DNA from 4 places in the Bradyrhizobium sp. CB82 genome. Region 2 is predicted to be linked to each of the others. Evidence: predicted binding sites of a transcription regulator. Region 2 holds the regulator's gene; each other region holds the start of a gene.
What was found. Region 2 encodes LexA, which represses DNA repair genes until DNA is damaged. Its sites were predicted from a motif close to TGTTCNNNNTGTGTTCNG; they were not measured.
Positions count from the first base shown of each region.

Region 1: a site for LexA is predicted at 3,726-3,743, ahead of QA640_RS08725 (ribonuclease T2). Genes of this name have one in related genera too.
Region 3: a site for LexA is predicted at 4,564-4,581, ahead of dinB (DNA polymerase IV). Genes of this name have one in related genera too.
Region 4: a site for LexA is predicted at 2,629-2,646, ahead of QA640_RS31915 (DUF3072 domain-containing protein). Genes of this name have one in related genera too.

Region 1 covers NZ_CP121650.1:1,814,666-1,822,653, reverse strand. Annotated here, with positions in the region: gene QA640_RS08750 (response regulator transcription factor) at 1-725, shown strand, start outside; gene QA640_RS08745 (ATP-binding protein) at 747-2,135, shown strand; gene QA640_RS08740 (DUF3617 family protein) at 2,158-2,694, opposite strand; gene QA640_RS08735 (hypothetical protein) at 2,731-3,036, opposite strand; gene QA640_RS08730 (hypothetical protein) at 3,217-3,684, shown strand; gene QA640_RS08725 (ribonuclease T2) at 3,790-4,482, shown strand; gene rlmJ (23S rRNA (adenine(2030)-N(6))-methyltransferase RlmJ) at 4,581-5,441, shown strand; gene QA640_RS08715 (cold-shock protein) at 5,692-5,907, shown strand; gene QA640_RS08710 (outer membrane protein) at 5,979-6,602, opposite strand; gene uvrC (excinuclease ABC subunit UvrC) at 6,857-7,988, shown strand, end outside.
Region 2 covers NZ_CP121650.1:5,144,195-5,152,182, reverse strand. Annotated here, with positions in the region: gene QA640_RS25090 (hypothetical protein) at 265-474, shown strand; gene QA640_RS25085 (hypothetical protein) at 2,014-2,253, shown strand; gene QA640_RS25080 (hypothetical protein) at 2,447-2,599, shown strand; partial or broken gene QA640_RS25075 (ComEC/Rec2 family competence protein) at 2,620-3,996, shown strand; gene QA640_RS25070 (hypothetical protein) at 4,005-4,442, opposite strand; gene lexA (transcriptional repressor LexA) at 5,045-5,743, opposite strand; gene glp (gephyrin-like molybdotransferase Glp) at 5,919-7,130, opposite strand; gene QA640_RS25055 (hypothetical protein) at 7,475-7,681, opposite strand; gene QA640_RS25050 (HAD-IA family hydrolase) at 7,843-7,988, opposite strand, start outside.
Region 3 covers NZ_CP121650.1:4,025,947-4,033,934, forward strand. Annotated here, with positions in the region: partial or broken gene QA640_RS19280 (Lrp/AsnC family transcriptional regulator) at 1-195, shown strand, start outside; partial or broken gene QA640_RS19285 (ATP-binding cassette domain-containing protein) at 218-869, opposite strand; gene QA640_RS19290 (acyl-homoserine-lactone synthase) at 765-1,139, shown strand; gene QA640_RS19295 (NCS1 family nucleobase:cation symporter-1) at 1,220-2,701, opposite strand; gene QA640_RS19300 (TetR/AcrR family transcriptional regulator) at 3,106-3,840, opposite strand; gene QA640_RS19305 (AraC family transcriptional regulator) at 3,975-4,301, opposite strand; gene dinB (DNA polymerase IV) at 4,624-5,871, shown strand; gene dusA (tRNA dihydrouridine(20/20a) synthase DusA) at 6,713-7,672, shown strand; gene QA640_RS19320 (TIGR02281 family clan AA aspartic protease) at 7,795-7,988, opposite strand, start outside.
Region 4 covers NZ_CP121650.1:6,567,171-6,575,158, forward strand. Annotated here, with positions in the region: gene QA640_RS31885 (HWE histidine kinase domain-containing protein) at 1-822, shown strand, start outside; gene QA640_RS31890 (hypothetical protein) at 819-1,040, opposite strand; gene QA640_RS31895 (hypothetical protein) at 1,207-1,464, shown strand; gene QA640_RS31900 (hypothetical protein) at 1,559-1,786, shown strand; gene QA640_RS31905 (hypothetical protein) at 2,112-2,312, opposite strand; gene QA640_RS31910 (hypothetical protein) at 2,328-2,567, opposite strand; gene QA640_RS31915 (DUF3072 domain-containing protein) at 2,683-2,877, shown strand; gene QA640_RS31920 (hypothetical protein) at 2,887-3,228, opposite strand; gene QA640_RS31925 (DUF6496 domain-containing protein) at 3,409-3,654, shown strand; gene QA640_RS31930 (hypothetical protein) at 3,728-4,090, opposite strand; gene QA640_RS31935 (hypothetical protein) at 4,426-4,704, shown strand; gene QA640_RS31940 (Do family serine endopeptidase) at 4,772-6,340, opposite strand; gene QA640_RS31945 (universal stress protein) at 6,541-7,377, shown strand; gene QA640_RS31950 (hypothetical protein) at 7,394-7,600, opposite strand.

The DNA of each region.
Region 1 (7,988 bases), 3.3 Mb from region 2:
CCGTGCCACTCGCTGCCACGCTCGCCCGTCCGCCGGTGGAGCCCGCCGACGACGCCCCGCATATCCTCCTCGTCGACGACGATCGCCGCATCCGCGATCTCTTGTCGCGCTTTCTCGCCGCCGAAGGCTATCGCGTCTCGACCGCAGCCAGCGCCAGCGATGCCCGCGCCAAGCTCATGGGCCTGCATTTCGATCTGTTGATCCTCGACGTCATGATGCCCGGCGAGACCGGCTTCGACCTCGCCCGCTTCATCCGGACATCTTCCTCGGTGCCGATCGTGATGCTGACGGCGCGCCACGAGGCGGAAGCCCGTATCGAGGGCCTGCAGATCGGCGCCGACGACTATGTGGCAAAGCCGTTCGAGCCGCGCGAGCTTGCGCTGCGCATCAACAACATCCTCAAGCGCACCGCTCCGCCGCAGGTCACCACGATCGAGAAGATCGCGTTCGGCCCCTACGTCTACCATCTCGATCGCGGCGAATTGCGCCAGGGCGAGGAGGTCATCCACTTGACCGACCGCGAGCGCGAGATGCTGCGTATTCTCGCAGACAGCCAGGGCGAGACGGTGCCGCGCGCCGCGCTGACCGGCAATGGCAGCGTCAACGAGCGTGCCGTCGACGTGCAGATCAACCGCCTGCGCCGCAAGATCGAGCGCGATCCCGCCAATCCCCTGTTCCTGCAGGCGGTGCGCGGCATCGGCTACCGGCTGGTGGCCTCGCCATAGAGACCGGATGAAGCGGACGCGATGAGTACGATCGACACCGGCCTGACGCTGCTCAGAAGCGCCGCCGACCGCGTGTCCGCCGCCAATGGCTGGATGGGCAATGCGTTCAAGAGCTGGATGCCGACCGGCCTCTATGCCCGCGCGCTGCTGATCATGATCGTGCCGATGGTGGTGCTGCAATCGGTCGTCGCCTTCGTGTTCATGGAGCGGCACTGGAACACGGTGACGCGAAGATTGTCGGCCGCGGTGGTGCAGGACATCGCCGCGCTGATCGACGTCTATAAGGGCTATCCGCAGGACAAGGACCGCGACCAGATCCGGCGCATCGCCCAGCAGCGCCTTGGCCTGGTGGTCGATTTCCTGCCCGCCGGCGACATGCCGCAGCCAGGACCAAAGCCGTTCTTCTCGCTGCTCGACCAGACGCTCTCGGTGCAGCTTGGCCGCCAGATCGGACGCCCGTTCTGGATCGACACCGTCGGCCGCTCCAACGTGGTCGAGATCCGCATCCAGCTCGACGACGCCATCATGCGCGTGTTCGCGCAGCGCAGCGCGGCTTACGCCTCGAATTCGGAGATCTTCCTGTTCTGGATGGTCGGCACCTCCTCGATCCTGCTGATCGTCGCAGTCTTGTTCCTGCGCAACCAGATCAAGCCGATCCTGAAGCTCGCGGACGCCGCGGAAAGCTTTGGCAAGGGCCGCGATGCGCCCAACTTCCGCCCGCGCGGCGCACGCGAAGTCCGCCGCGCAGCGATGGCGTTTCTGGAAATGAAATCGCGGGTCGAACGCTCGATCGAGCAGCGCACCGCGATGCTGGCCGGCGTCAGCCACGATCTGCGCACCATCCTGACCCGCTTCAAGCTGGAGCTGGCGCTGATCGGCGACAATCCCGAGCTCGAGGGCATGCGCAAGGACGTCGACGAGATGTCGATGATGCTCGAGGACTACCTCGCCTTCGCGCGCGGCGATTCCGGCGAGCAGTCGCAGCCGACCGACATGGCGCAGGCGCTGGAAGAGCTGCGCAGTGACGCCGAACGTCACGGTCATACCGCGACCGTCGCGTTCCACGGCCTGCCCGTGGTGACGGTGAAGCCGGCCTCGTTCAAGCGCTGCCTGGCCAACCTCGTCACCAATGCGGCGCGCTACGGCAAGACGATCGCCATCGCCGGTGCTCGCGATCACCGCTACCTGACCGTCACCATCGACGACGACGGACCGGGCATCCCTGCGCATTTGCGCGAAGAAGTGTTCAAGCCGTTTTTGCGGCTGGACAACGCCCGCAACCAGGACGAAGGCGGCACCGGCCTCGGCCTTGCGATCGCCCGCGACATCGCCCGCTCGCATGGCGGCGACATCACGCTCGGCGACAGCCCGATGCGCGGCCTGCGCGCAACGGTGCGGATACCGGTGTAAGCATTCGTAGCCCGGATGGGGCCTACTTCGGCAGCAGGTCCTTCAGCTTCGCGGCGTCCTTGACGTTCATCTTGAAGCCGCCGGGCATCACGATGTCGCCGGGCTTCTGGTCCGCCTTGCACGACCCCAACCACTTGGCCTCGATCGTCGTGGCCGAGTCGCGCCCCGCAGCTCCGGCAACGCCACCCTGGATGTGCGCGGTGCTCTTCACCGTATAGGCAGTGTTGAAGTCACCGGTGATCTCGGCATGCGAGGTCGTAGTGGTGCCCGCGACGTTGCAGACGGAATCGCTGACATAGCCGGTCGCGGTCTTCTGGATGTCCTGCTTGGTGCAGATCTGCTTGGCCATCGGGGAGACGTTGTTGTTCATCTCCTTGTCGACGGTCTCGTCGGTGCAGTGCTGCATGGTCATTTCCGGCATCGGCCCGCCGGTCCGGAGCATCTTCATCTCCCAGAGGCCGGCCTTGCGCACCGGCAGATCCACCGCATGCGCAGCCGTCGTCGCCGACATCGCGAGCGCGAGCAGGCTCGCGCAGAAAACAACAGGCCGTTGCGTCATGCGCCAACTCCCGGTCATCGCTTGCGGTCTAGAGGATCAGTACAGCGTGCGCAGCGGCTGCTCGGCCGCGCCATACGGCACCCAGCGGCAGGCGAAGGAGATGTAGCCGCCGTCATAGGGCTGCACAGCGAGGAATTTCACCACCTTGCCGTAACGGGCGCAGTGGTCGACCGCGGTCTGCCGCGCATCGACCTGCGTCGCCATCGAATAGGCAATGATGCCGCCGGTGTCGTTGCCCTTGAAGGGCGGCACCGGAAGGATGTCGGCGCGCGCCGGCACGCCCGCCAACAGTCCCGAGACAACCAGGCTGGCAAGAAGGCTCGCGGCCGCAATGATTCGCATTCCCGTCACTCCATTTGGCTGGCGCCAGTTTACGTTGCCGCGGACGTGCTGAAAAGAACGGAAGGCCTGCCAGGTGCGACGTTGCGTGCAACTCGCCGACGAGTGTTGCCGCCCTGCACTTGACCTCTCCCCACCTTCGCGGCACGGTTGATGCTTGCAGCCATGTCTCCTGGATTGCCCATGCGCGACCTCGCCACCGCCCTGAAATCGCTCCGCTTTGCCGCGGTATTCGGCCTCGTTCTGGGGGCGCTGTCGCTGACCGAGGCCAAGGCCGCCAATCCGCTGGAGCTGAACTTCTGGCTGGATGGGCCGCGCTATGACGGCCGCGTCGCCGATTGCGACAAGGCACTGCCGACGATCGCCACCCAGTTCTGGGAGAAAGAAAGCTCGTTCTGGAATTCCTCGTTGAAGATCACGGGCTTCGCCGGCATCCACGAAACCGCCTTCCGGCCCTGGCAGTCCGACAACATTCCGCGCCGCTACTGCACGGGCTCAGCCATGCTCAACGACGGCAAGGTGCGCCCGGTGCATTTCTCGATCATCGAGGACGGCGGCTTTGCCGGCTTCGGCCAGGGCGTCGAATGGTGCGTGGTCGGCCTCGACCGCAACTGGGCCTACAACCCGGCCTGCCGGTCGGCAAAACCCTGATTCGTGCGATTTGTCGCGCCAAAGCCGGCGGCGCTTCATTTTGTTCTTGAAATGTTCTCGTCGCCTGCTAGGCTCTCTTGCACAGTCTAGTTGAGGGGCGTCGCCATGTTTCATTTCAGATTGCATTCCCTGTCCCGCTTGCTGATCTGTCTCATGCTCATGGCCGGCCTCGTTGCGCTCGCAGGCAATGCAATGGCGCAGGACAGGCGGCAGAATGCGCCCGGCGAATTCGATTTCTACGTGCTGTCGCTGTCCTGGTCGCCCTCGTTCTGTGAGGAGGCAGCCGAGCGTGGCGGCCGCTCCCAGATCCAGTGCGGCGGACGGCCCTACGCCTTCGTGGTGCACGGGCTGTGGCCGCAATATGAGAACGGCTTTCCGGAATACTGTCAGCGGCCGGCGCCGCGGCTGAACCGCAACATCGTCTCCTCCATGCTCGACCTGATGCCGGCGCCGGGGCTGATCTTCAACGAATGGGACAAGCACGGCACCTGCTCGGGCCTGTCGGACCGCAATTACTTCGAGACCATCCGGAAAGCGCGCGCTGTCATCAAGATTCCGGCCGAATATCTCGATCTGTCGCAGGCCAAGACCGTGGCGCCCGCCGAGGTCGAGGAGGCCTTCATCAAGGCCAATCCGGGGCTGAGCAGCTCGGCCGTTTCGGTGACCTGCAACCGGACACGTCTGTCGGAGGTGCGCATCTGCCTGAACAAGGACCTGCAATTCCGCTCCTGTGAGGAACTCGACCGCCGCGCCTGCCGCCGCGACCAGGTGACGATGCCCCCGATCCGCGGCGGCTGAAGTCGCAGGTCTACATCCTCGTGATTCCGGGACGGCGCGAGACACCATCCCGCAACGACGCCAGTTACTTTCATCGCCCGATGTCGTAACTGTCCGACATGAACTACCGCCACGCCTTTCACGCCGGCAACTTCGCCGATGTCATCAAGCACATCGTGCTGGCGCGCATCCTGACCTATCTCCAGGAGAAGCCGGCCGCGTTCCGCGTCATCGACACTCATGCCGGCGCCGGCCTCTACGATCTCGAAAGCGACGAAGCGCGGCGCGGTGGCGAGTGGCTGACCGGCATCGCCCGCGTCATGCAGGCACGCCTGTCCAACGAGGTCGTCGCGCTCACAAAGCCCTATCTCGACATCGTCCGCGCCTTCAATCCGCGCGGCGAATTGAAGACCTATCCCGGATCGCCGCTGATCGCGCGCGGCCTGTTGCGACCGCAGGACCGCCTCGTCGCCTGCGAGCTCGAGCCGAAGGCGCGCAGGGCGCTGATCGATGTGCTACGCCGCGACACGCAGGCGCGCGTCGTCGATCTCGACGGCTGGGTTGCGCTGCCGGCTTTCGTGCCGCCGAAGGAGCGACGCGGTCTGGTGCTGATCGACCCGCCCTTCGAGGCCAAGGACGAGTTCGAGCGGCTCGGAGAGGTCTTCTCCGAAACGTTCGCCAAGTGGCCGACCGGCATCTACGTGATCTGGTATCCCGCCAAATCCAGGCGCGCCACCGACGCGCTCGCGCAAGCGGTGGCGCGGGCCACAGCCGCAGCCACACCCCAGGGGAAATGCCTGCGGCTCGAATTCAGCGTCGCACCGCAAAGTGCCGACGCACCACTCGTCACGACAGGGCTTTTGATCGTCAATCCGCCGTTTACGCTGCAGGGCGAGCTCAAGACCATTCTGCCGGAGCTCGAAAAGCCGCTCGGCCAGGGCGGCGCGGCCCGTTTCCGCCTGGAGGCACCGAAGCCCTAAAGTAGTACGCCTATCGGGAAAAGTATGCATGAATGGTAGTCAATCTGCAAAGAACCGTATTATGCTGTGCCCCGTGACTGGCTTTACGTTCCGCTTCCGCGAATGGTTGCGGCGGAGTGAGGGCCTAAGAAGGATCCAGGCGGACTGATACGTCCGCCCAAGGGTGGCCAGCTCCGGGGCTCGTATGTCGGGTCATGCCGAGGTGCGGGTGTGCATCACGGCGGAGGAGCAATGCGGGGGAGGAGTCCCGATGGCCATGACGGGCACGGTTAAATTTTTCAACGGCGAGCGCGGTTACGGCTTCATCAAGCCGGACGATGGCGGTCGCGACGTCTTCGTTCACATCACGGCGGTGGAGCGGGCGGGACTGAAGGACCTCACCGAAGGACAGCGTATCACTTTCGAAGTCGAGCCGGACAAGAAGGGCAAGGGACCCAAGGCGGTCAACCTGGTGATCCTCTCTTAGGCGAAGCCTGACGCAAAAAAGTCCCGGCCGCGAGGCCGGGAGGTTTAGGTCCGGTATTTTCTTCTTGGCTATCAGAAGTGATAGTTCACGCCGGCGCGCACCACGCTGGCGCTATAACCATTCGACACGCCGGTGATCGCGAACTGGCTCGAGGACAGATCGAGGAAGAGATATTCGATCTTGGCGCTCCAGTTCTGCGCGATGCCGAACTCGGCGCCGACACCTGCGGTCCAGCCCGCCGTGGTGTGCGATTCCGTCCAGCCAAAAGTCTCCGCACGCAGCTCGCCGAAGGCAAGACCGGCGGTGCCGTAGAACAGGATGTTGTTGAAGGCGTAGCCGGCGCGACCGCGCACGGTGCCGAACCAGGGATTGGAGAACTTCCATGGTGCGAACGTATCGTCGGCGCCGGCCGCCTGGATATCGCCCTCTATGCCGAACACCCACGGGCCGTTCTGGAAATTGTAGCCGGCCTGGATGCCGCCGACGAAGCCGGCCGGCTTGGCGGGATTGTTGCTCACCGAGCCCCATTCATAGCCCAGATTGCCGCCGAGATAGGGACCGGCCCAGCTATAGGCATTGAGCGGCTGGTTGACGGTGTAGGGCGCACGCTGTCCGTAATTGAGATCGGCGGCCCCTGCCGAAGTGCTCCAGCCCGCGGCAACCAGAGCCGCAGCGCCCATAACGAGCCTCTTCATCACTCACTCCAACGCAACTGCCGCAAGGCCATCACGATCTGCATGCGCCGCCGCGCAAGGCAAAACCGCATGGTTACGGAACCAAGAACTTTTCGCGTAGGATTTATCGAGAGTTTTAAGTTAAAGGGTTATTAAGCGCGGTTACCGCCCGCTTAACAGTCTTAAGGAAGCGTTACCGGGAACACCGCGCGCAGTCCGCGCAGCCGGCCCGGGCGAAACTTCAAATCGGCACTCCCAGCGCCTAAATTCGCACCATGGATCACGATACCTCCGACACCCCGGACACCGCACGCGCGCGGAAGGCGCGGCGCGGCGCAGCGCCGGACGCCCCGCCGCAGGAGCTGACGCCGCCCGACGTCGATCCTGCGACGAATGGCAGCGACGACGAGGACGAGGCGCGGCTGCCGGATATCCTGGAAGAGGCCGGCGCGGTCGGCGAAGGTCCGCTTGCGACCGGACATGACGCGATCGAGCGCGCGGTGCGGCTCGCGCCCACCTCGGCGGGCGTCTATCGCATGCTCAATGCGAACAACGACGTGCTGTATGTCGGCAAGGCCAAGAACGTCAAAAAGCGCCTCTCCAACTACGCGCGCGTGGGTGCGCCGCAGCCGGCGCGGATTTTGCGCATGATCGCGGCGACCGTCGCGGTCGAGATCGTCTCGACCACGACCGAGACCGAGGCGCTGCTGCTCGAGGCCAACCTCATCAAGCAGCTCCGGCCACGCTTCAACGTGCAGCTCCGCGACGACAAGTCGTTTCCCTACATCCTGATCACCGGCGACCATTGGGCGCCGCAGATCCTCAAGCACCGCGGCGCGCAGACCCGGCCCGGACGCTATTTCGGCCCGTTCGCCTCCGCCGGCGCCGTCAACCGCACCATCACCGCGCTGCAACGCGCGTTCCTGATCCGCTCCTGCACCGATTCGTTTTTCGAAAGCCGCACCCGGCCCTGCCTTCTGCACCAGATCCGCCGCTGCGCCGGCCCATGCACCCGCGAGATCGACTTCCCGGGCTATGCGACGCTGGTGCGGGAAGCGACCGACTTCCTCTCCGGCAAGAGCCACGCCGTGAAGCAGGAGCTGGCGGGCGAGATGGAGAAAGCCTCGGGCGAGCTCGAATTCGAGCGCGCCGCGCTTTATCGCGACCGTCTCGCCGCGCTGTCGGCGATCCAGTCGCAGCAGGGCATCAATCCGCGCACCGTGGAAGAAGCCGACGTGTTCGCGATCCACCAGGAGGGTGGTTTCTCCTGTGTCGAGGTGTTCTTCTTCCGCACCGGGCAGAACTGGGGCAACCGCGCCTATTTTCCGCGCGCGGAAAAGACGTTCACGCCGGAAGAGGTACTGGGCTCGTTCCTCGCCCAGTTCTACGACGACAAGCCGCCGCCGA
Region 2 (7,988 bases):
CCGTTGCTGAGTTTTCCTAGGGTCGGGATGCTTGGCGAATCCCAAATACCGCCAAGGACCTCCAACGGCCCCGGTCCCCACTCCCCAGAAACTCCACGGCCGGGGCCGCCTTTGCGCCGGCTATCGATAGCCCATCGCGGCTATCGGCGCCCCGTTCGCCCGGACGTCCGCCTCGCGGCGCCCGCAGGCAGTGCAGGTAAAGCGTGGCTCGACTTGTCGCCTTGGGGTTTGTTTTGGTAGGTTCCTCCCGGGCTGGGAGGGAAAATGTTTCAAATTGTCCGTAATGCCGTCATGGTGGTCGTCATGCTGACCGGAGCCGCCATCAACATTTACTTTGACTTGCTAGACCCATACGTCGCCTGCGGATCGGCGCTCGTGGCGGCCTATGTTTCAGGCATGGTTGTCGAACGCCTGTTCATCCGCCGGGCCTACGGCAAGATGACGCGTCTCTACGGGGACGATTGGGCCAAATGACAGGATGTCGCTGCTCTTGCGCGCCGCCTTTTTGATCGCTCATCCATTGGGCGTTGCGGGCAGGATGATGTTGACCGATCCGCTCGCTCGATCGGATAGCCTCATCTCATCCGGCCAGCGGTCGGCGCTGAGGGCAACCAAGTGGCTGCAATGGTAGTCGGCCCAATAGACCAGGACGCCGCGCACGCCCCATATCGCGCATGCCGCCGAAGGTGATCTTGATCGGGCGGTGACCGGCCGGTGTCCTGTTCTCGCGGTTAGGCTTGCGCATGCCACCATCAAAACAGTCGCCGCGACACCTCGCAAATTTTCGATTCGTCGTGGTGGCCCGAGCCGGCGCCGATCGCATACCCGCAACCGGCAGCGGCTTGCGGCTCACGCCCGCCGGCTGAGGCGGTAAAGCCCTCCCAAAAAGATACGCCGCCGGGCTCGAAATACATTGTCCCGGCGGCGCCCTGTCTCAAACTGGGGCTCTACAATCCCAGTCATTCGAATAAGAGCAATGCCTGTGCCACGAGCTTCCGCGTGACTAGGGGGTCTGGCGGCACGTCGTTAAAACAAACGCTGTCGTGCTGCAGTGCCACCCGCTACCAAGGGCACCACTTGAGACGGGCTGCGGAGCTGCCATCGCTAACAGAAGAGCCGCGCCGGCCAACGAATTTACGATCACCAGCGTGCGCGCATTACGAGACAAGGCATTGATGAAAGCTGACATAACCGAATCCCCTTTGGTCCAATGAGGGGAGGCTAGGCCGGGTTTGTTTCCGGATGGCTTCGCGGCGCCGGGAAAATGGTTTCTTCCGCCCCTACGGTGCCGAAGCCTCGCGGTTATACCGCCGAGCGACTTGTTACTGCCCACGACTTCAGCGCGTGTCGCCCGCCCGTGCGGTGGCGCCGATCGGTCCGCACTCCGGAGCCTATAAAACGAGGACTCACCACGGGCCTTCCTAAGGGCTTGGCGGGCTATTCCCGGTTTTGCTCACAGGGCAGGGGAAACCAATCGACCAGGCATAAGGCCTCCTCAGTCGAGCGCTAGGGCAACGGTGGGTTTCGCAGTGACCATTCAAAATACGTAGGCGTGTGCAGGCGAGCGTCAAGGATCTCCGGGATAGTACGGGTAATGGTATCAGAAAAACAAAATCCACGGCGCAAAGGTCTCACGGGTGGTGGTCAGATCGGCGCCGTGTCCGGGTGGTCACACGGGCGGTGATCGGCGGGCGCCGGTTCACGCTGGCGGGCCTTCCACTAAGGCGGCCTTACTGGCGTCTCGGCCCTATAAGAGATTGGCTGATTGCTCGTTCGGCGGCGCTAACAGCTTCCGCGCGACTAAAGGCAACTCCAGTTTTGGGCGTTCGTCCCTCTCGCTCAAACGACCATTTCCAGCCGAATGGATTGATGGTCTGGACTACTGTGTACTCAACACCCTGATGTTCCATGAGTCAAAATAGCACACCCTGGGACTGGGTAGTTAGCCGACTTAGGAACGAAATTTGTTCGCCGGTGGTTGGCTCGGATTGCCGTCTGACAAGGAGGTCCGGCATGACAACCCGATATTTCTTCGACATCCGGAACAGCGGCAATCTCTACCCTGACGAAGAAGGCCTGGAGTTGCCCAACCAGAAGGCGGCTGAGATAGAAGCGGCGGAGACACTGATCGGCTTGGCGCGGGACTCGATATTAGGGAATGAGCAGCCAGGCATAGCGGTTGAAGTTCGCTCGCCCACCGAGCCGCTGTTTTGCGCTGCCCTGATTTATCAGATGAACGGGACAAGACACTAACACTGAGCCGCTTGAACGAAACGGCCGCGGCACGGGGGACTTGGAGGCCGGGGGGTCCTGCGCGTCTTGGATCTGGAATGCCGTCTTGACGAGTGACTCTCCGCCGGAGTCTGATCGGCGGCATGCGGCGGGATCAGCACATCATCGGCGAGCTCAGGCGGTTCGAACGGCTCTGCTGGCGGACGAGAGCGCCATGCCTGAGGAGAAGGCGGGGCTACGGTCGCTCGCGGTCAACTACCGCGACGCAGCGCAAGCGATCGAGCGGGAACGGCTGTTCCGCGTCCCAGATGCTTCCCAGCGAGATTTCTTGGGAAGCAAGAGTGCATTAAAGCGCTGTATTTCCTAACTAAAATCTCTGCTTGACCGATCTCCGGCTATCACATGGCGGTCGTCGCCGGCGTCGTGTTCTTTGCGGTGCGCGCGCTGCTGGCGCTGATCCCGGGGTTCGCGGTCGGCTATCCGATCAAGAAATGGTCGGCTGCGGCTGCGCTGATGGCTGCCGCGTTTTACCTGCTGCTGTCCGGCGGCGAGGTCGCAACCCAGCGCTCGTTCTTCATGACGGCGGTGGTGCTGATCGCGGTGATGGTCGATCGGCGTGCCATCACCTTCCGCACGCTGGCGGTCGCTGCACTGATCGTGCTCGCGCTCGCCCCGGAAGCCCTCGTGCATCCGAGCTTTCAGATGTCATTCGCGGCAACGCTTGGTCTCGTCGCGCTGGTGCAGATCGGCATGCCGAACCTGTTCGCGTCGCCCGACCACTCCGCCACCGCCCGCATCGCGCTGTGGGGCGGCCGCGAGCTCGTCATGCTGCTGATGGCCTCGCTGATCGCGGGACTTGCGACCACGCCCTACGCCGCCTTCCATTTCCATCGCATCACGCCGTTCGGCGTGCTCGCCAATCTCGCGGCGATGCCGGTGGTCTCTGCGCTGGTGATGCCCGCCGGCCTGTTGGGCTTGATCGCGGCGCCGTTCGGACTCGACGGCGTGTTCTGGTGGTTGATGGGGATCGGCATCGACTGGATGATCGCAGTCGCGCGTTGGGTGGCGGCCTTGCCGGGCGCAGTCGGCCGCGTCGCGGCATTCGGTACCGGACCGTTGATTGCCGCCAGCATCGGCCTCATCGTGATGGGCCTGTTGCGGACGCCGCTGCGCTGGACCGGCGTCATCGTGCTGGCGCTCGCGCTTGGCTGGGCGCTGCATATGCGCCAGCCCGACATCCTGATCGCAGGCGATGGCCACAGCGTCGCGGTGCGCGGCAAGGACGGCCGGCTGCACCTGATCCGGACCGGCAAGGACAATTTCCTCCTCAAGGAGTGGCTTGCCGCCGATGCCGATCCGCGCAGCGCGACCGATACCTCGCTCGCCCACGGCGTCTCATGCGACGAGGCCGGCTGCGTAACGCCGCTCGCCGATGGTCGCCTGGTCGCGCTCTCGCTGCGCGTCGATGCGCTAGCGGATGATTGCGGCCGGGCAGCGCTGGTGGTGACGGTGAAACCGTCCGCGCCAGATTGCGCGGCGATGGTCGTGGATCGCGAGCGTCTGAAGACGCAGGGCGCCCTCGCGCTGTCGCGGAGCGGCGACGGGTTCACGCTGCAAACGGCAAAAGCAAGGGGCGCAAACCGCCCCTGGTCGCCGGCCGGGGCCGGCGATAGCGATTTCGAGCTCAGCCTCGCACCGCGGCCGGCCACGTTACACAGCAAGGACGCTACGCCGTCGGAGGCCGACCTGCAGGCCGAGGATTAAAAGACGCGTCAGCCGATCGGCAGACGTGTCGGGGTCGTCGTGGTCGTGTGCTGCTCGACGGCCGGCTGCTCTGTCTTCTCGCCGAGCGGCTGCGTCACCGGCAATTGCAGAACGGTGGCACGCTGGCCTTCGACGAGTTGCGTCACCAGCACGTAGTTGCCGTCGGGGAATTCGATCGCATCATGATGACGATCAGGAATGTGCGGATCGACCTTGCCGAACTTGCCGACGCGGGAGTTGACGGTGCGCGTCCAGATCCAGCGATTGTCGTAGCGGACGTTGTCGGCGAAGGCGAGCTCGGTGCCGGGCAGGAGGCAGACGGCAACCGAGAGATCACGCTCCGACGCAAATCCACGCGTCGAGGTGCCGCGGAAAGTTGTCGTGACGATCGTCTCGCCGACTTGAGCGGGGCGGGTCGCAACGGCATGTAGGCTGTAGTCACACATCGGAGTGCTCCTCATGCGAGATAGCAGGTCCGCGCCCCCCGGAGGCGCAGGCCTCTATCAGAGTGGAAGCCTTCGAGTGTATCGCGTTTGTGGGCAAATCTGCGGCCCGTCTGCGCGCCGCCCGATCACATTATCTTTCCTGATCTTTCCCGGCGAACGAGGAACAAAGCCTCTCGCTGCGACTCTATCTTGGTTTACACCATTCACACATCCGAGCTTTTATCACTGGCCGGCAGGAGCCGAGTACCCCGTAGGGGGCCACCTCGCCGGCGCGGCAGGTGCGATCGCATTGCTGCAATTGCGGAATGGCGCGCTTGCCGCGTGCTCCGTCTTGCGGACGGCATGGTGGTGCTGCGCTGCGTCGCTCGCGGAAGCCGATCCCGCGATCAAGGCGCTGCCGAGATCACGCTGAAAATCATCTGTCGCATGGCTTTGTCCTCTGCATTGTGCAAAGCGCTTTCGCGCCTGCAGCGCTCGAGGATGTGGCTCTGCGCAGGGTGTGGGGATAATCGGAGGAAGCGAAAATGCTATCCACCCGGAGCGGACAATCCGTCCGCCCCGCGGCGCCGCGCGATGACCGGCAATCTGCCGGACGAGGGCAATCAATACTTCCGGTACAGCCCGATCAGTTTGCCCTGAATCTTCACCCGGTTCGGCGGCAGGATGCGCACCTCATAGGCGGTGTTGGCGGGCTCCAGCGCGATCGACGCACCGCGGCGGCGAAAGCGCTTGAGCGTTGCCTCCTCGTCGTCGATCAGCGCCACCACGATGTCGCCGGTATCGGCGGTCTCGTTGCGCTGGATCAGCGCCATGTCGCCATCCAGGATGCCAGCATCGACCATCGAATCGCCGCGCACTTCGAGCGCGTAGTGCTCGCCCGAGCCGAGCATGTCCGGAGGGACGCTGATGGTGTGGCTACGGGTTTGCAATGCCTCGATCGGCGTACCGGCCGCGATCCGTCCCATCACGGGCACGGCGACCGGACGCTCGCCCTCGTCGGCGGGAGCGCTTGGGCCCCGCACCTTGCCGAGATTGCCCTCGATGACGCTCGGCGTGAAGCCGCGGCGGCCGGCGCCTGCCGCCTGAAGCTCGGGCAGCTTGATGACCTCGATGGCGCGCGCGCGATTGGGCAGACGACGGATGAAGCCGCGCTCTTCGAGCGCGGTGATCAGGCGGTGGATGCCCGACTTCGAGCGCAGATCCAGCGCGTCCTTCATTTCGTCGAAGGAGGGCGGCACGCCGCTTTCCTTGAGGCGCTCACTGATGAACCGCAGAAGCTCGTATTGTTTGCGCGTTAACATCTCGACCAAGTCCCCCGGTTGACGTCGTTCGATTCCGAGACGTCGGATTCAGCAGAAGCCGCTAGATGCTCGAAACAAATCATGAACGGACACTATATGTTCGATATGTGTTCCGCAACCACTTAATTTTGGGTGAACGCAGCGAAGTTCGCGTCATGCGCGAATCAGATCGCCCTTACAAGGGCAGCCGCAACACCTCGCAAGGTGTGCCTGCCTCGGCCTTCGGCGCGAACGGTGCGCGCACGAGAAGTGCTTGTGCGGCAGCAAGATTCGCAAGCAGCGAGGAGTCCTGGTGGTTGACGGGAAGGGCCACCAGCGTGCCGTCCTCGCGCTCCTCGAGCCGGGCGCGCAGATAGTCCTCGCGGACGTCGTTAGGCCCGACGTCGCACCCAAGCACGGCGCGCTCGCGGCGGTGATGGACGCCAGAGCGGCCTGCAAGCGCGCGAATCAATGGCACCATGAACAGGAAGCCGCAGACATAAGACGAGACCGGATTGCCGGGCAGGCCGATCACCCGCATCGCGCCGAGGTGGCCGTGCATCATCGGCTTGCCCGGCCGCATCGCAATCTTCCAGAACGCCATCTCGAAGCCTTCGGCCTGAAGCGCCGGCCTGACCAGATCGTGGTCGCCGACCGAAGCCCCGCCGGTCGTGATCAGGATGTCGGCGCCGCTCTCGCGGCCCCGGCGGATGCCGGCCGTGGTCGCCGCAACGGTATCGGCGGCAATGCCGAGATCGATCGTTTCGGCACCCTCGGCCCGCGCCAGTGCATGCAGGGCGTAGCCGTTGGAAAAGACGATCTGGCCCGCGCCGGGCGTCGAACCCGGCATCACCAGCTCGTCGCCGGTCGCGAGGATCGCGACCTTGGGCCGGCGGCGGACGGCAAGCGCCGGGTGGTTCATGCCGGCCGCCAGCGACAGGTCTCGTTCGGTGAGCCGGGCTCCTGTCCTCAGAAGCACCTCGCCCTCGTGGAAATCGACGCCGGCCGGACGGATGTGCCGACCAACGATCGCGGCCTCCTTGATCGTGACGCGCCTGTCGTCGGCGACCGTGTCTTCCTGGATCACCACCGCATCGGCGCCATCGGGGACCACGCCGCCGGTGAAGATCCGCACTGCTTCACCCGCGCCCACCACGCCGGTGAACGGTCGACCGGCCGCGACCTCGCCGATCACGGTGAGCTCTGCGTCCACCGTCGCCGCATCGGCCGCGCGCACCGCATAGCCGTCCATTGCCGACATCGCCTGCGGCGGCTGCGTGCGCCGCGCCGCCACATCGCGCGCCAGCACGCGATGGTAGGCGGCTTCCAGTGCGACCATCTCCTCCGCCACGGGCTCGACGCCCGCCAGCACTGCCGCGAGCGCATCAGACACCGGCATCAGGGCCACGGACAAAACTCCTGCATGGAAAATCAACATCCCGGTCGGGCTCAGCGTTCTAGCCGAGTGCAGGCGTCGAAGCAAAAGACAGGCAGACGGGGCGGAAGTGATGGGCTTGTCGTTTCGACGGTGTAGCGCGGGGAGGGAGAGCGAGGCACCGCGACGGGGGATGCCGGGATCGATGGCGCGCGGCCGGGGGGAAGTCGAGACCATACGGGCGCAAGGTGGCGACTGGACCAACTCGTGGGTCGAAAGTGCTTACCGGGGTCGCCGCGTGATCGTTTCGATGACGAGAAAGACGGGAATGACGGTGGCCAGACATGCCACGGCGACGACCAGGCTCACGGCTAACATCAGGAGGCTCCCGTTTCGTTGTCCGGATCGACGTCGGGCGCCCTCAGTCCGACATCCTTCTCCGGCAGCGGATCAGCCTGCGCTTTCAGATCGGCCGCCTTGCTCACCAGCTTGGCGGAGAGCTGCGAATTCGACGTTGACTTGGCGAATTTGAGAAGGATCGAGGCTTGCTTGTTGAAGTAGGTCTTGCCCAACACGTTACGCATCCGTCGTAGAGAAACCCAACGGGCATATGACTCCGGAGTGGCAGATCCGTTCCGGGAACTCTGTGCAAAAATACACAGAGTGACTTGGTTCCACATCTTGCTGAAAAAGTTCCTGGATCCGGCGGGAACGAGACTGCGAGCGACCGCAGCAATGCGGCCGCCTAGAAGCCCAGCGCCTTCAGCGCCTCACCGACGTCGTGAGGCGATGTCACGTGAACCGCGGTCAGCCCTCGTGCCCGCGCGCCTTCGATATTTTCAGCGAGATCGTCGAAGAACACGATTCGCTCGGCGGGTACTCCGATCGCGG
Region 3 (7,988 bases), 1.1 Mb from region 2:
ATCGAATGCCATCTGGTCTCGGGAGGTTACGACTACATGCTTAAATTCGTCACCGCTGATATCGGCGAGTACCAGACGATCATGGAGCGCCTGACGGACATGGATATTGGCATCGACAAGTATTTCAGTTTCGTCGTGCTGAAGTCACCCATCGTACGCTTCCACATGCCGCTGACGAGCCTCTTTCCGCCTTGATTGCTACCTTCACGGGTCGTCTTTAGTGGTGGCAATAGGTCCGCACCTGCTCCGAGTCCTGATGCAATCTGTCGAGCCATCGCGGGTCTAGCTTGGGTACCGAAGAGAAGAGAAGCCGACTATAGGGGTGCTCTGGTGCTTTCGACAGCGCCGGCGCGATCTCCTCGACCATTTGACCGCGATACATGACGATAATCTCGTCGCAGATCGCCTGAACGACGGAAAGATCATGGCTGATAAAGACGTAGGAATGCCCGAGCTCTCGCTGCAAGTCCTTCAAGAGCTGGATCACCGCGGCCGCCACCACAGTATCAAGTGCCGACGTGATCTCATCGCACAGGATAAAGGTAGGTTCGGCAGCGAGCGCGCGAGCAAAGTTCACGCGTTGCTTCTGCCCGCCTGAAAGCTCTCCTGGCCGCCGATGGCGTACCGATTTGGGTAGATGGACAAGATCAAGGAGCTCGCTGACGCGCGCATCACGTATCTTGCCCCTTCATGCCGTGGTAGAAGGTGAGGGGACGCCCCAGGATGTCTTCCACGGACTTCGCTGGATTAAGTGCTGTGTCGGCATGCTGAAACACGATCTGAATCTGGCGCAGCTCGTCGCGCGTGCGGCTGCGGCCGGCTTTCCCCAATTCGCGACCGTTGAACATGATCTCTCCGGCACGGGCCGGCCGACCTATCTTCCTTTCGTCTCAGATGAGAACGAGGTTCTGGGCTGCGCCAGGCTTCTGCCAACGACCGGTCCAAACATGCTCGCCGACACCTTTGCCAATCTTATGGGCAACAGGACTTCGCGGTCCGAAGCTGCCATGCCAGCCAACGCTGGGGGGCGCAACCACATTGGAAGAAGCGGTCAACGATTTGCATCCCCTCTAGACCGCAGAACGGGCAGACAATCGGCAGTAGCCGCTGAGGTGATCGCGAGCTCGTCTCAATCTTGAATGCGCGCTCAGTCGAACGCGCATTCTGAGACTGGTGCGCGAAGGCCGCCGGCATGGCGGCGGACCCGCGCAGACGACCGTCATTCACCTGCCCCGACGACGATGGAAACCGAGCTCTGCTCTTTCGACAGCACCCGGTAGATCGTTCCTCCGGCACACGCTCCGATGAGCCAGCCCCAGTCGCCGACGTTGAAGATCAGCCCATAGGCACCTAGCAGCGACAATCCAATCGACAGAACGCCGGATAGTGCGAGCGCGATCAGCGCCTTGTGATTCCAGCCGCCGTCGTAAGCGAACGCGCCGCTGGGCGACATCGTATAGAGGTCGTCAATCGGCACGATCTGCTTTCTGACGAGGTAGTAGTCGGCGATCATGATGCCGAACATCGGCCCGAGAGTGGAGCCGAAGACGCTCACGAAAAGCGTGATCGCCGATGGGCTCGCCACGAACAGCCAGGGACAAACGAGCACCGACAGGATCGACGTGATCAGACCGCCCATTTTGAAGTTTATGCGCTCCGGATTGAGATTGGAGATGTCGTAGGCGGGTGAAACGAAGTTGGCGACGATGTTGATGCCCATGGTCGCAACGATGAACGTGATCGAACCGACGATGACGACGATCGGATTGCCTATCTTCTCGACGATCAGCACCGGATCCATGATCGCCTCGCCGAACACGTTGAGGGTGCCGGCCGTGACGATCACGGTGATGATCGAAAACACCAGGAAATTGACGGGCAAGCCGAGCAGATTTCCCGCCTTCATGGCGTCCTCGCTCTTGGCGAAGCGGGCGAAGTCACCGAAATTGAGCAGGAGGGCCGAGAAGTAGGCGACGATCAGCATTGCGGCATTGGCCATCACGCCGATAGTTGCCGCGTTGGATGCGGCGGGCGGACTGAGCTGAAGCGACAGGCTCGAAAGGCCGGTCTGCCACAACATCCAGGCCGCAAGGGCCAGCATGACGACGTAGACCACCGGTCCGCAGAAGTCGATGAAGCGCCGGATGCGCTCCATGCCGCTCAGGAAGATAATCAGCTGGAACAGCCACATGAACAGGAAGCTGAGCCAGGCGAGGGTGGATAGGCCGATAATGCTGTTGTGGGTAAGATCGATTGCCGAAGGTGCCAAGGTGATGATGAGGACCTGAACCGCCCTCGACGCGAAGTAGGTCTGTACGCCGTACCAGACGATGCCGACGACGCCTCGCACGATGGCGGCGAGATTGGCTCCCATCACGCCAAACGACACGCGCGCCATGACCGGGAAGGGGATGCCGTAGCGTTGAGAGGGGCGGCCAATGAGGTTCATCAGGAAATAGACTGCCGTGATGCCGACGGTCATGGAGATCAGAACCTGCCATCCGGTCAAGCCGAGGAAGAACAGGCTTGCGGCGAACGTATAGCCGCCGACCGAGTGGACATCCGACATCCACATCGCAAAGAGGCTGAATACTCCCCAGGTTCGTCCCTCGGGCGCAGTCGGAGCAAGGTCGTGATTATAGAGCTTGGGATGGGCACCGACAATGACCAGCGCGGGAACGTCGCCGCTCTTGGATGACATGTCCTCTCTCCAATGTTTGTTTGGCGAAGGCCCGCACCATGCGAGGCGATCGGACTGAAGCAAGCGACATGCCATCTTTGTAACGATCGATAAAATAGTTTTACGTTCGATAAAATTATTTTACAATGACGTTTTCGCACCCGCGTCCTGTCCTTGACGCAAGTCGCACGAACAACTAAAGGTAGAGCCATCCGGCCGGCCGCGAGCGCCGGAAAGTGACGTTGATTTGTCGGGGGAAAGTCTTGAGGGGCCGGGATACGCGCGGCCGAACAAGGGCCTAAAGCATGATCCCGAAAGGTGCGAAGCAATCTTCCTTCGCGATAAACGCGGAATGCGCTTGCTCGGACGTCGTGCGCAGAAAACAACCCAAAGCGCGATGACGATTCATCCAGATCTCATCGTGCCTAGGCGCCCGGCTTTGCCGTGCCCCGCTTGGCGGGGAGCCGGTTCGTCGGCTTGTCGCTCCCTTCAAGCCCGAGGCCGCCAAGAACGAGCTGGACGATGGTCGCTTTTGCGGAATCGAAGTCCGCATCCTCCAGCTGCCTCTTGCCCTTCATGATAATCATTTGGCTCGAGAAATCGGCATAAGCCTGCGTCATTGCCCAGATGCAGAAGAAGAGATCCACTGCGCTGATCGCGCGAATGGACCCGCTCGCCGTCCATTGCTCCAACGTCGCGACCTTGTCGAGCAGCAATGGAGTTGAGACCTTCTCGATGAAGCTGCCGATGAATTGTGCGCCGCTGATGATTTCGTTCGCATAGATGCGCGATAGATGAGGGTGGTCTCGCGAGAAATCGATCTTCTTGTGGATATATCGAATGAGGATAGTCTGGACGTCGGACGTCATGTCCAGATTATCCATGTCTCGCGCCCACATGTTCATCGCGCGTTCCAGCACTGCGCGGTACAGATCCTCCTTGTCCTCAAAATAGTAGTAGATGTGGGGTTTCGCGATCGATGCCTTCTTGGCGATCAGAGCCGTCGTCGCTCCCCGGAAGCCGAAATGCCCGAATACGAACTCCGCCGCATCGAGGATCTTCTCTTCGACGTCGGGCCCGGGCGCAGCAGCCTTGCGGCCGCCTTTTGGTGCGCGGCGGATACGAAAAAGCTTGAGCTTGTCGGCGGACGTGGCAGCCATAGGGCCTCATGGGAAACTTCGCCTCCGCAAGGAGGGCCGAAGGAGAGGTTCGGAGCGCGATTGGCGAGTCAGAAACGCAAAGTGCCCGTCCTATCCAGCATTTTCAAGCGGTTAAAGCTGTGCATACGCCAAGGTCAGCCTCCTCGAGCCAGGCGCCAGCGTCCTGGAGTCGTCCCCACCCTCGCGGAGAACGCTCTCGTGAAGTGGCTTTGATCGGAAAAACCGTACTTGATCGCGATCTCCGAGAGCGAAAATGAAGATCCAATGAGCAGGCTTTTGCTTTCCTCAATGCGCTGATCCATCAGCCGGCGATGTGGCGGCGTCCCCGTACTAGCCTTGAAAGCGCGGGCAAAATGCGCTGCCGACAAGCCGCATTCGCCAGCGACGCGCGCGAGGGAAACCTCACCATCGAGATTGGCGCGTATGATGTCTTTCGCGGTCCGAAGTTGCCAGGCTGTCAATCCGCTGCGGCGCAGGCGATCGGGTGGCAGGATGCTGGTATACGTGCGAAGGAAGTGGGTGTGAGGGCCAGCGCAACATAGCCGACAAACAGCTCGTTTGCCTCATTCGGCCTCTCGAGCGCCGGCCCCGTGAGGGGCTGCTCGATCATCGGGAATAGTGCGGCGAGCAATGTCGTCCATGCCTTCCACTCGAGACGCCGAGGCAGCGGTCCGCGTGGATTGTTTCGTGTGGCGGCACTCTCTGCTTGACACCCACCGCAAACGTTCTCATTATGTTCTTGACGCTGGAACGTCCTCGAAACGTCACGGGCGAACGATCGGGATGGCAACGACTGCCACTATCCTGCATGCGGACTTGGACGCCTTCTATGCCTCAGTAGAGCAACTGCTTGATCCTTCGTTGCGCGGCAAGCCAATCGCCGTCGGCGGTGGGGTCGTGCTTGCCGCTTCTTACGAGGCGAAGGCGTTCGGAGTGCGCGGGGGCATGCCAGGACGACAAGCGCGCGAGCTCTGTCCGCAAATCACTTTTGTCGGCGGGCACTTCAGGGAATACCAGCGGTTGGGCGATGCCGCCATCAAGGTGATCGGCGACTTCACTCCACTGGTGGAACGGATTTCCATTGACGAGGCCTTTGCCGACGTCGCGGGCTGCACTCATCTTTTCGGTCCGCCGGCCGAAATCGCGGGGGCAATCCGCCAGCGTGTGAGGGCAGAGCTTGGTCTTCCGATCTCGGTCGGAGTGGCGCGCACCAAGCATCTGGCAAAAATTGCCTCGCAAGTGGCCAAGCCCGACGGGCTGGTGGTCGTCGATCCCGACTCCGAGCTGGAATTTCTTCACCGCTTGCCTGTCGAGCTGATGTGGGGGGTGGGGCAGGTCACGAAGGCGCGGCTCGCCGAGATAGGCGTGCTAACAATTGGGCAGCTGGCAAAGACGCCGGGATGGTCGGTTGAGCAGCTGCTCGGTCCGGCGGCCGGAGAGAGACTTGCGGCGCTGGCGTGGAATCGCGATCCACGGGAAATCAGGACTCACCGCAGGGCCGGATCGGCAGGAGCGCAATCGGCGATTGGCCGGAAGCCCGCCGAAGAAGATGTTTTTCGACCAACACTGCGTCACCTCGCTGACCGCATCGGCACGCGGCTCCGCGCGAAATCCAGGCCTGGCCGAACCGTGACGGTCCGCGTTCGGTTCGCCAATCTGAATTCGGCGACGCGCTCGGTGACGCTCGACGCACCGATTTCCGCGACCGTGATCCTCGCCGAGACTGCTGAGAATCTCGTGCGCGCGGTCCTCGAAGAACACCCTGATGAGAAGATCATCTCGCTGCTTGCGATCTCTGTGTCGCATCTCGAAGAGCATTGGGATCTGGAGCTTGAACTTCCGCTTGGACTTCGAGATGAACGTCGCCGCCCCGGCACAAAAATCGGCATGGCACGATGGGCGGCCGACTGCGCCGTCGACAAGATCCGACATCGCTTCGGATGGAATGCGATTGGCTACGGCTCGGTGGCACTGGGCATTTCTCGTTCCGTTCCCGACGAGTTTCGGGAGCTCGCCGAAAAGAACCTGTGACCGCTTTGTGCGTCCGAGATGCGTGGTGCAACCAGGGACGAAGCGTCCGCCGTTCAGCAGAGCACACCGCATCTTTGGAGCGGTACCAGACCGCGATGGGCTATCCCGACCGCCGGCCGAGACTCGTTCCGGAAGCAAATTCCGTCGTGTGAGGATCCATACTTGTCCCTTGGCGTCGAAAGCTACTTGAACCTGCACGCGCTCGGCGTCTTTCACGGCCGTCTGATTGAATCCCCACGCTGGAGGAGCGATTGCAAAGACGGCCGCCAAATGAGAGAGATAATTGCTTACAGTTTGTGGCTGCATCTTCGCCACGAGCTGGTTCGCGAAAGCCACGATCTCGGTGCTTGTAATGGTTGAGCACTGACGTTCGGCGATGTCGTAGCTTTTGCCGCAGCGAGCACTTGCGCCATGGTGCGGCCGATCTCCTTATTAGACTCGGCGATGTAGCGATCGATGACGTCTGCGAGTGGAGGATCGGAGATTCCTTCTCGCTCCAACGCGCCTGGCACGGCGAGCTCTCGCTCTCTTTTTTCGAGCCAGGCTGCGGCCGCTTGTTTCCGATCAAACGTCCTCGCGATGAACAATTGCGCCAGCGCGCTTTACGGGGAGCTGCGCCAGATTTGCTGTGGTGCCGTCTTTGCGCTTGCGGGCGACGATGGTTCTCATTACTTGCCCCTAGTCTAAAAGCCGTCCACCGCGGGCACAACATGTCGGTGCAACATTGTCGTACTTAGTTAGAAAAATCGGTCAAAATCGGTGGTTAAAGTGCAACACATAAGCCGCTGAAATGGAAGAAAAGTATTCAAGTTCAAAGACTTGGACGTTCTCTGTGGCGCCCATGATGGATTGGACCGATCGGCATTGCCGAGTGTTCCACCGTCACCTGACGCGTCGGGCGCTGCTTTATACGGAGATGCTGACGACGGGCGCCGTCATCCATGGCGACCGGGCGCGGCTGCTTGGCTTCGATGCGTGCGAGCATCCGGTGGCGCTCCAGCTCGGCGGGTCGGATCCTCGCGAGCTTGCGCTCGCGGCGCAGATCGGTGCCGATTTCGGCTACGACGAGATCAACCTCAATGTCGGCTGTCCGTCCGACCGGGTTAAAGACGGCCGCTTCGGCGCGTGCCTGATGGCCGAGCCCGAACTGGTGGCCTCGTGCGTGGATGCGATGAAGCGAGCGGTCCGCGTGCCCGTGACGGTGAAATGCCGCATCGGCATCGACGACCAGGATCCGGAAGTCGCGCTCGATCGGCTGGCGCGCGCGGTGGTCGCCGCGGGCTCTGATGCGCTGATCGTGCATGCCCGAAAAGCCTGGCTCAACGGCCTGTCGCCGAAAGAGAACCGCGACATCCCGCCGCTCGACTACGATCGCGTCTATCGCCTCAAGCGAGCGATGCCCGAGGTGCCCATCATCATCAATGGCGGGATTCCCGGCATCGGCGAGGCGAAAGCCCATCTCGCCTATGTCGATGGCGTGATGCTGGGGCGCGCCGCCTATCATGATCCGTGGCGGCTGCTCGCGGTCGATCCGGAGTTCTTCGGTGAGGCTGCACCGCATGCGACGTTGCAGGCCGCGCTCGAGGCCATGATGCCCTACATTGCCGAGCAGCTTGCGCTTGGCACGCGGCTGCACGCCGTCACCAGGCATTTCGTCGGCGCGTTCCATGCCGTGCCCGGCGCGCGTGCCTTCCGCCGGCATCTGGCTGAGCATGGCGTGAGGCCGGGCGCCGGTCTCGACGTTCTTCGCGATGCGATTGCACGCGTTAGCGATCGCTCAATGGCGGAAGCCGCGGAATAGCGACACGCTCCGCAGTCCCGAAGAACAGCAGTCGCGAATCCATCGTCGCGATGCCGGCGCGGGCACGACCCGTCATGAACCAGGGCGTCCGCGATCTTTCGAGGCGCCGGGCTCACTTATGTTTAGGGGTAGCCGTGCAGCATCAGGCGGTCGGCGCGGACTTCCCAGCGCTCGAGGCGGTCGAGGAAGGTCATGCCGAGTAGGTTGGTCTTCATCGTGCCGTGCGGCACCACCAGCGCTGGCACCGAGCGCTCGACGAGCTTGCCGATCGCGAGCCGATCCAGCGTCAGGCGCGCCGCCTTAGTGCGGCCGCCGG
Region 4 (7,988 bases), 1.4 Mb from region 2:
TTCCGCAAGGCGATCGCCGAATTCAACACGGGCACGCGTGCCTATGAAGCCGAATTCCGCATTCAGCGGCCGGACGGCGAAGTCCGCTGGTGCGTCGGAACGGCGGCGGCGACGCTGGACGGAAATGGTCGCGTTGTGCGGGTGAGCGGCGTCACCGTCGACATCACCGAGCGCAAGCGCGCCGAGGAGCGCCAGAATCTGCTCGCTCGCGAAGTCGATCACCGCGCCAAGAACGCCCTGGCGCTCGCGCAATCAATCGTCCGGCTGACCCGTGCCGACGACGTCAAGACCTACGTCAATGCCGTCGAAGGACGTATCAATGCGCTGGCGCGCGTGCACACCATCCTGTCGCTGTCGAGCTGGCAAGGTGCCGAGATCAACAAGCTGATCGAGGAGGAGCTCGCGCCCTATTCGCTCGGCGGCCAGATCCGTCTGTCGGGTCCCGAAGTGCAGCTCGTGCCTGCGACCGCGCAAACGCTGGCGCTGGCGCTGCACGAGCTGTTCACCAATTCGGCCAAATACGGCGCGCTGTCGACGCGGTCCGGCCGGCTTGCGATCGGTTGGGAGGTGAGTGGCGAGATGCTCGCGCTGACCTGGGAGGAATCCGGGGGGCCGCTGGTCAGGCAGCCAAAGGCTCGCGGCTTCGGCACCAAGAGCCTGCTCGCGAGCGTCGAGTCCCAGCTCGGCGGACAGGCGCAATTCGATTGGCGTGCCGAGGGTCTTTTGTGCCGCCTCGAAGTGCCGCTGACGCGGAAGGCTCTGCCGGCGGCCGAACAATTCGACGCTGCGATCGCCGGCGAATTGCAGCGCGCCTCTGGCTAGCGCCCGGCGCGCACCCTCACCGCCTGCATCTGCAGCGGCGCATCCGCGATGCGGCCCTCGAGCCAGGCTTCGCTGCGCTCCAGATCGCGCAGGGCCATCGCATAGCTTCGGGCGGCGCGCTGCTCCGCACCACGCGGCAACGTGCGCGCCTTGCGCAGCATTTCCGCAGCCGCGTTGCGATAGGCAAGGGAGCGGTACAGAAAGATCACCTTTCCCATGATCGAGCTTTCCTTGTCGTTGCTTCAGTCCCAATCCTCTCAGACCTCGCATGAACGCCACCTGAAGATCGCGCACATGAATATTTGTTCAGGAAGCTGAAGCTAAGGTGTTCGAGGAACTCTCGATGATCCGGGGCGTTTCTCGGAATGATTGTCGAGGGCGACGATGCGAATGCGAAAATCGCCACGTTTGGTTTCGACGGCAGCCGCCATCACGCTGATGACGCAGGCGATGATGGGCGCGGCGCTCGGGCTCATTTTCGGTCTCACGCTCGTGCTCATCAATCCTGCCGTTGCGGCGCTGCTCAGGAGTGGCGGAAGCCCGACCATTTTCGTGTTCGTCATCACACTCGTGACGAGCTTTGCAATCGGCGCAACACTAACAGGCGCCGTGTTCGTCCTGATGGACGACAAGGATTCTTGAAGCGCGTGTGGGCGCATGCAACACGTGCGCGGGAACTCTCGTGCCCGATCGCTGTTGGCTCCCTGCGTCAATTCAACTCAAGGGAGTTCCGCGCATGAAGAAGACCCAGCTCGCCTTTGCCATGATCCTGGCAGCCGGCCTCGCCGTCGCGCCATTCGCCGCTGAAGCCAAAACTCACAAGAAGCATCATTCGTCAGCGACCTCGTCGCAGACCACAACTGGTGCAAACATGAAGTCGAGCGGCGGAGGAGCCGCCAATCCGTCGAGCCAGGGCAATGTCGGCCCCGGCACCAATCAGGCCGGCAGCATGCCCAGCAAGTGAGCGCATTCACCCCGAGAAAGCCCCGCCCGTCGCGGGGCTCTTTCTTTAAGATTGCCACCATCGCACTCTTAGCTGGCGCCACATCGTCGGCGCCCTTTGAGCGCGTCGCGCCCGATGCGGCGCAGATCGTCGATCGAGCAGCGGCCCATCCGGATCATCTGTAGAATCGCGGCGCGCTCGCGCGCGGCCGTCTCGGATGTGAGGATATCTGCGCAGACCTCGTCAAGCGTCGGCGCAGCAGGATCGTCGTTTTGGTGTCCGACATCGGAAGCCTACGGCACGTTGCGTAACGTACCCGATTCAGCCGCGTCGGATGTCAGGCATGTCAAGGCCGGATTGAGGGGCGCGCTGCGCCTTGCGGTCCGCACTTCGCGAGCGCTTCTACCATCGCGCGCTTGCGTGCGATCGAGAGCTGAGCTGCGGCATCGTCGAGGCCGGCACGCTGCAACTGGCGGATGGCCGACCCAAGTTCGAGAATCTCGGCGCGCAGTTTCAGAATCCGGTACGCGTCCGGGTCCTCATCCACGGCAAGCCCCCGGTTTCACCGGCGCACGGCCATGCGGGCCGCTTTGTGACCGTTCTGCTTGGGATCGTTCTTGATGTTCGCGCGGTGGCTCACCCACTCGCCGCTATTGAGCAGGAGATCGCCGCCGCCGGCCGCCTTCCAGTCGGTGATCAGCTGCTTTACGTCCTGGCGCAATCCGAGCAATCGAAGCGCGCTTTCACTGCAGTCGCGATCGCGGTTGAGGAGGTCGCGCACCGACGCCTCAAGGTCGATCATCTCTGACCTTAACGCGCTGATTTTACGACGAATTTCATTAATTCTGTTGTCCATGGCTTGTTAGAACAAAATAAGAACATATAGTCAAGTCACGATTCAGGGATGGAGAGTGCAAATGCAAGTGGAAGGTAAATACGACGCCAAGGATTTCCTCGCCGCGCAGATGACACGGGCCCAGGTCCTGCGGCTGAGGCGGCTGAGCCAGGAGGCCTATCAGCCCGGCCAGTATGCGAGGGACCTCAGCTTCGACGAGGCAGCAAAGCGCATCCAGGCGCTGGAGGCCGAGATCGAGCTTGCCAATTCGTTCTGACCTGCCGCATCACTTCCGCGCAAAGGCTTCCTTGAGGAAGCAGAGCCCGTCATAGGTGAGCCGCGCCTCGCTGGTCTCGCCTCTGGCGATCTCCGCTTCGAGGAAGGTCTCGAGCTCAGGCAGCGCGCGTTCGAACTTGTCGCGCGCGCCCATCATCTCGCAGGTCTCGCGGATGCGTTCGATCGGCTTGTCGAGGATGTTGATCGTGACCATGGCGGTTAATCCGCACCGCTGCCAGTCCGTTCCGCGCGCGATGATTTTGTTCTTTGGCGCGCGACAGCCGCCCGCGCCCACGCGCCACACGGCGTTGCCGCGATCAGCAGCGCGCCGGATGGTCGATTGCAATTTCAACCAGCGCCTCCTGACGGAGCCAGGATCGGTGATCGTCACGCAGAGGCCTCTCGCCAAACATCACAAGAAGGATGTCGCGCACGCTTGCACCACCGCCCTTCCCACACCGCGTGTCGTGTCGGCATGCGGGACGGAACCATGCAAGTTCGGAACGGTTCTGTCCTTGAAGGGAGGACGCTCATGGCACGCAAAGCAAAGAAGCGGCGCTATTCGAAGAGCTCCGGCAAGGATGTCGAAAGCGAGATGCGCCGCTACAAGAAGGGCACGGCCAAGAGCGGTCGTGGCGGACGTGGTGGACGCGTGAAGAGCCGGAAGCAGGCGATCGCGATCGGCCTGTCGAAGGCGCGCAAGAAGGGCAAGAAGGTCCCGAAGAAGACATCGAAGCGGAAGGGCTCGAAGAAAAAGTCGAAGAAGCGCTCCCGGTGAGACCAGATTGGGCGCGCGCGAAGATCTCGTGCGCCGCCCAATGTCGATGGCTAGCCGCGTCAGATCTTGGCCGTCAGATCATGGTGCCGGGCATGAAGCAGCGGATTGAAATGCCGAACGCAGTCTTTACCGGCCACACCATGGTGCGCCCGGCTCGGTTGGGCTCGGTGATGACGGCCTCATCGGGCACCTCGACCCACTGGCCGTCGATGCGGACGCGATAGTGGCCCCCGTAGGATTCCCAATCGGGGTCGGCGAGCGCCACGCCGTCGGCATCGGAGCAACACGGACCGAGGTGGCTGCGCAGGCTGTCGAACCATGGCTTGAGCGGCGAATCCGAATAGCGTCCGTCGTCACGACCCAGCGCGCTTTGAGTGCAAAGCACAAGCGCAACGAGCAGCAACACGCTCCTGCCGAAGGCCTTCAATCGATCCATCGTTGGCACCGATCCCTGACGAGGTTTCCGGTTCCACAAAAGCGGCGCCCCACTGAGAGTTCCGCTGATGCAACCGTCTCTCGCCCGCCGAACCGCAAAAGGCGACTCGCGACCGCCTTGAGTTAATGTTGATTTTTGGGCCGAACCCTGTCCGCAACAGATCCGTTAACGCGAATGTTATCGGGGGCCGCCGGATTATCCCTCAATCAGCGGATTTCGCCGCTGACCGCGACCATGTGGAACGCGGCCAATCTTCGAATGAAACTCGCTCCGTTCCCGAAACGGTTGTAGGCGGCAGGTGTTGACCAGTCGTGTGAAGACAACGGAGACAGCACATGAACTGGAAACGATTGGCCGCAGCCGCAGTCCTCACCACCGCCATGGCGGCGCCAGCACTGGCGCAGGAGCCTCACGCGCGATCGATGAGCGCAAGGCACCATGGACAGGTCTACTACCATGAGGGTTCAGGCTTCTGGCCGGGCGACGTAGCCGCAGGCGTGGTCGGCGGCGCGATCGGAACGGCTGGCGCGATTGCGACCGCACCGTTCCGCGGCGGGTACTGCGAACCCGGCATGACCTATATCGGCCCGGACGGCTTGCGACACCGTTGTTAGCAAGTCGGCCTGACGTGAGAGAGGCGGCCGTCAGGCCGCCTCTCTTTGTGCGTGATGTTTTCTTTGTTTAAGCGAGCGGCACGGCGACGAACTTGGTCGCGTCGGCACTCTTCACCTGCAGCAGCACGCTACGCTTGCCAGCGGATTTCGCCTGCTTCAGCTCGGCACGGACGTCGTCGATGCTGGCGACGGCCTTGCCGCCGACATTGAGGATGACGTCGCCGGTCTGGATGCCGCGGCTTGCCGCTGGGCCTTCCGGATCAACGGAGGTGACGACAACACCCGTCCTGCCAGCGCCCTGCACGTCGCCGGCCGGAGCGAGGCTGAGGCCGAGACGCGGCGTGCCGGCGGTCGGCTGACCTTCGTCCGCCTTGTCTTTCGCCGTCGCCTGACGCTCGTTCGGGAGCTCGCCGAGGTTCACGCTCACGGTCTTGCTCTCGCCCCTGCGCCAGATGTCGAGCTTTACCGCGCTGCCCGGCGCTATCGTGCCGATGGTACGGGCGAGATCGCGGGAGTCCTTGATCGCGGTGCCGTTGACGGCGGTGATGACGTCACCGGCCTCGATGCCTGCCTTGGACGCCGGGCTGTTGTCCTGCGGGGTGTCGACGATCGCGCCGCGCGCTTCCTTCAGCCCGAGGCTTTCGGCGATATCGGCTGTCACCGGCTGCACCTGGACACCGAGCCAGCCACGCGTGACCGAGCCCTTGTCCTTGAGCTGGGCAACGACGAGCTTTGCCGTGTTGGCCGGGATGTCGAAGCCGATGCCGACTGAGCCGCCGGATGGCGAGAAGATCGCAGTGTTCACGCCGATGACGTTGCCGTTCATGTCGAAGGCGGGACCGCCGGAATTGCCCTTGTTGATGGGGGCGTCGATCTGGATGTAGTCGTCATAGGGGCCGGCGCCGATGTCGCGGCCGTTGGCCGAGACGATGCCCGCCGTCACCGTGCCGCCGAGGCCAAACGGATTGCCGACGGCAACCACCCAGTCGCCGATCCGCGGACGCTGCTCGGAGAATTTCACGAACGGAAAGTCCTTCTTGCCGTCGACTTTGATCAGCGCGAGGTCGGTCTTCGGATCGGTGCCGGCGACCTTGGCAGTGTAGATCGTGCCGTCGTCCGCCGTCACCTGTACGGATTGGGCGTGGTCGACGACGTGATTGTTCGTCACAGCATAGCCGTCGGCCGAGATGAAGAAGCCCGAGCCTTCGCCGGTAATCACGCGGTGGCGTTGCGGCATGCCGTTGGGCATTTGCTGCATGCCCTTCGGCAGGCGGAAGCCGAACTCCTTCGGAAGCTGGTCGAACGGCGAATCCTCATCCGAATCCATCCGGTTCTGCTGCAACATCGCGCTCTTGTCGTCGGCCTGGTCGATCTTGACGCGCACCGAGATCACGGCAGGCTTCACCTTGGCCACCAGGTCGGCAAAGCCGGGCGGAGTCGGCGTCGTCTCGGCAGCGAGCGCGGGCGAGGTGAAGGAGGCGCCGTTGAACGGCGAATATCCGCCCGGAGCTACGGCAAGCGCGGCAATACCGAGCGCGGCCACAGTGCCGAGCAGCGCGAGGCGCCGGGGTTTCAGGATCGCACGAGGCTTAGTGACATGTGGATTTGCCGAATTGGGATTGATGTGATCGTTCATGTCGAAATGTCCATGTTGAATGAGCAGTCGCCTTGCTTCCAAAATTGGCAACACAACATTACGACGTCCCGTCCACGCGATTAATTCTTGGCAAAGAAGGCTGCGACGTGCCGCCACGGGTGACGGCGTTTGATGCAGGTCAAGGCATTCTCCGCGATCGGTGAAAAATTACGGCCATGATCTCCGCCGGAGGCGCCGCCATGATCAAAGACATTCTCGTCCACATCCCGACCGAACGCGCCATGCGCCCGGTCATCGACGGCGCAGTGTCGCTCGCAGCCGGCTTCAACGCCCATCTCGACGCGGTCTCGGTCGGCTATGTCGCAACCAGCACGGCTTATGTGATGGAAGGCGGCGCGGCGGTGGCCGCCGTCTTCGAGATGGAGCGCGAACGTGCGATGGAGCGCGCCGAGACGGCGCTCACGGTATTCGGGATGGAAGCCGGGCATGCCGGTATTTCCTATAGCTGCCAGCCGGTCGGCGCGATCCTGGCTGATGCGATCGACATGGTCGGCGCGATGGCACGGCTGCACGACCTCAGCGTCGTGCTGCAGCCCGATGCAGATCAAGGATCCTTCGACAGCGATCTGCCACAGGAGATCTTGTTCCAGGCGGGCGGGCCGGTGCTGTTCCTGCCGCATATCTTCCGCGGCACCTTCAAGACGCGGCGGATCGGCATCGCCTGGGATGGCAGCCGCGTCGCGGCGCGCGCGTTGCGCGACGCGATGCCGTTCCTGTCGCGGGCCGAAGACATCGTCATCATGACGGTGAACGAGGCCACATCGGCGCCCGGCACGGCCCCGGCGGATCAGCTCGCAAGACATCTGGCACGGCTCGGGCTGGAAGCTCGGATCATCAGCCTGTCGGCGAGCCGCGCCGACATTCAGCCGACCATCCTGTCACTCGCGGCCGACGAGAGCCTCGATCTCCTGGTGATGGGCGGCTACGGCCATTCGCGCTTACAGGAGCGCGTGCTGGGCGGCGTCACGCGCGCAATGCTGCAAACGATGACCGTCCCGACGCTGATGTCGCATTAGTGCGCGCGCCGCGCGCTTACGCGGCGGCGGTGCGCGGCCACTCGGGCGCGGCATCGTCAGCGGCTTGCGTATTGCAGGCGTCGAAGTGAGCTTTCAGCTCCGCTTCGGCGAGATGTTCGAAATGCTCGGCCTGGCCGAGAAGATCCCAGCTCTGCAGGGGTCGATATGCCGCTTGCTGACGGCACAAGGACGCCAGAGCACGGTATCGACGAACGTTCTCCATGAGAATCTCCCTCCACGTTCACGCCCAGCTTATTTCGCCGGTTTGCGTCACGGACATTGCACTCGTGCGAAACATTTGCTGCGCGGGCCACTCACTCACTGAAGAGTTAACGTGGACGTCAGCCCGATCGCTTTGCCTTGGGTCAAACTTCGGAAAGATTTCGCCATCAGCCAGTACGCATCATGCCACAAAGTTGCGGCGTGAGTGGGGCAAGCCACAGTCAAGCCAAAAGATTCCGGCTATGAGTTCCCTTGTATGGCCGCAAACGAGGTAACGGGGTACAAAAGTGTTGCGACAGCAAGCATGCAGCCCGCGACGTGCCGAGCCGCACGGAACTTGAACCGGCGGCTCTTTTATTTCAGGGCGGGCTGCCGTAACACCCGGCGTT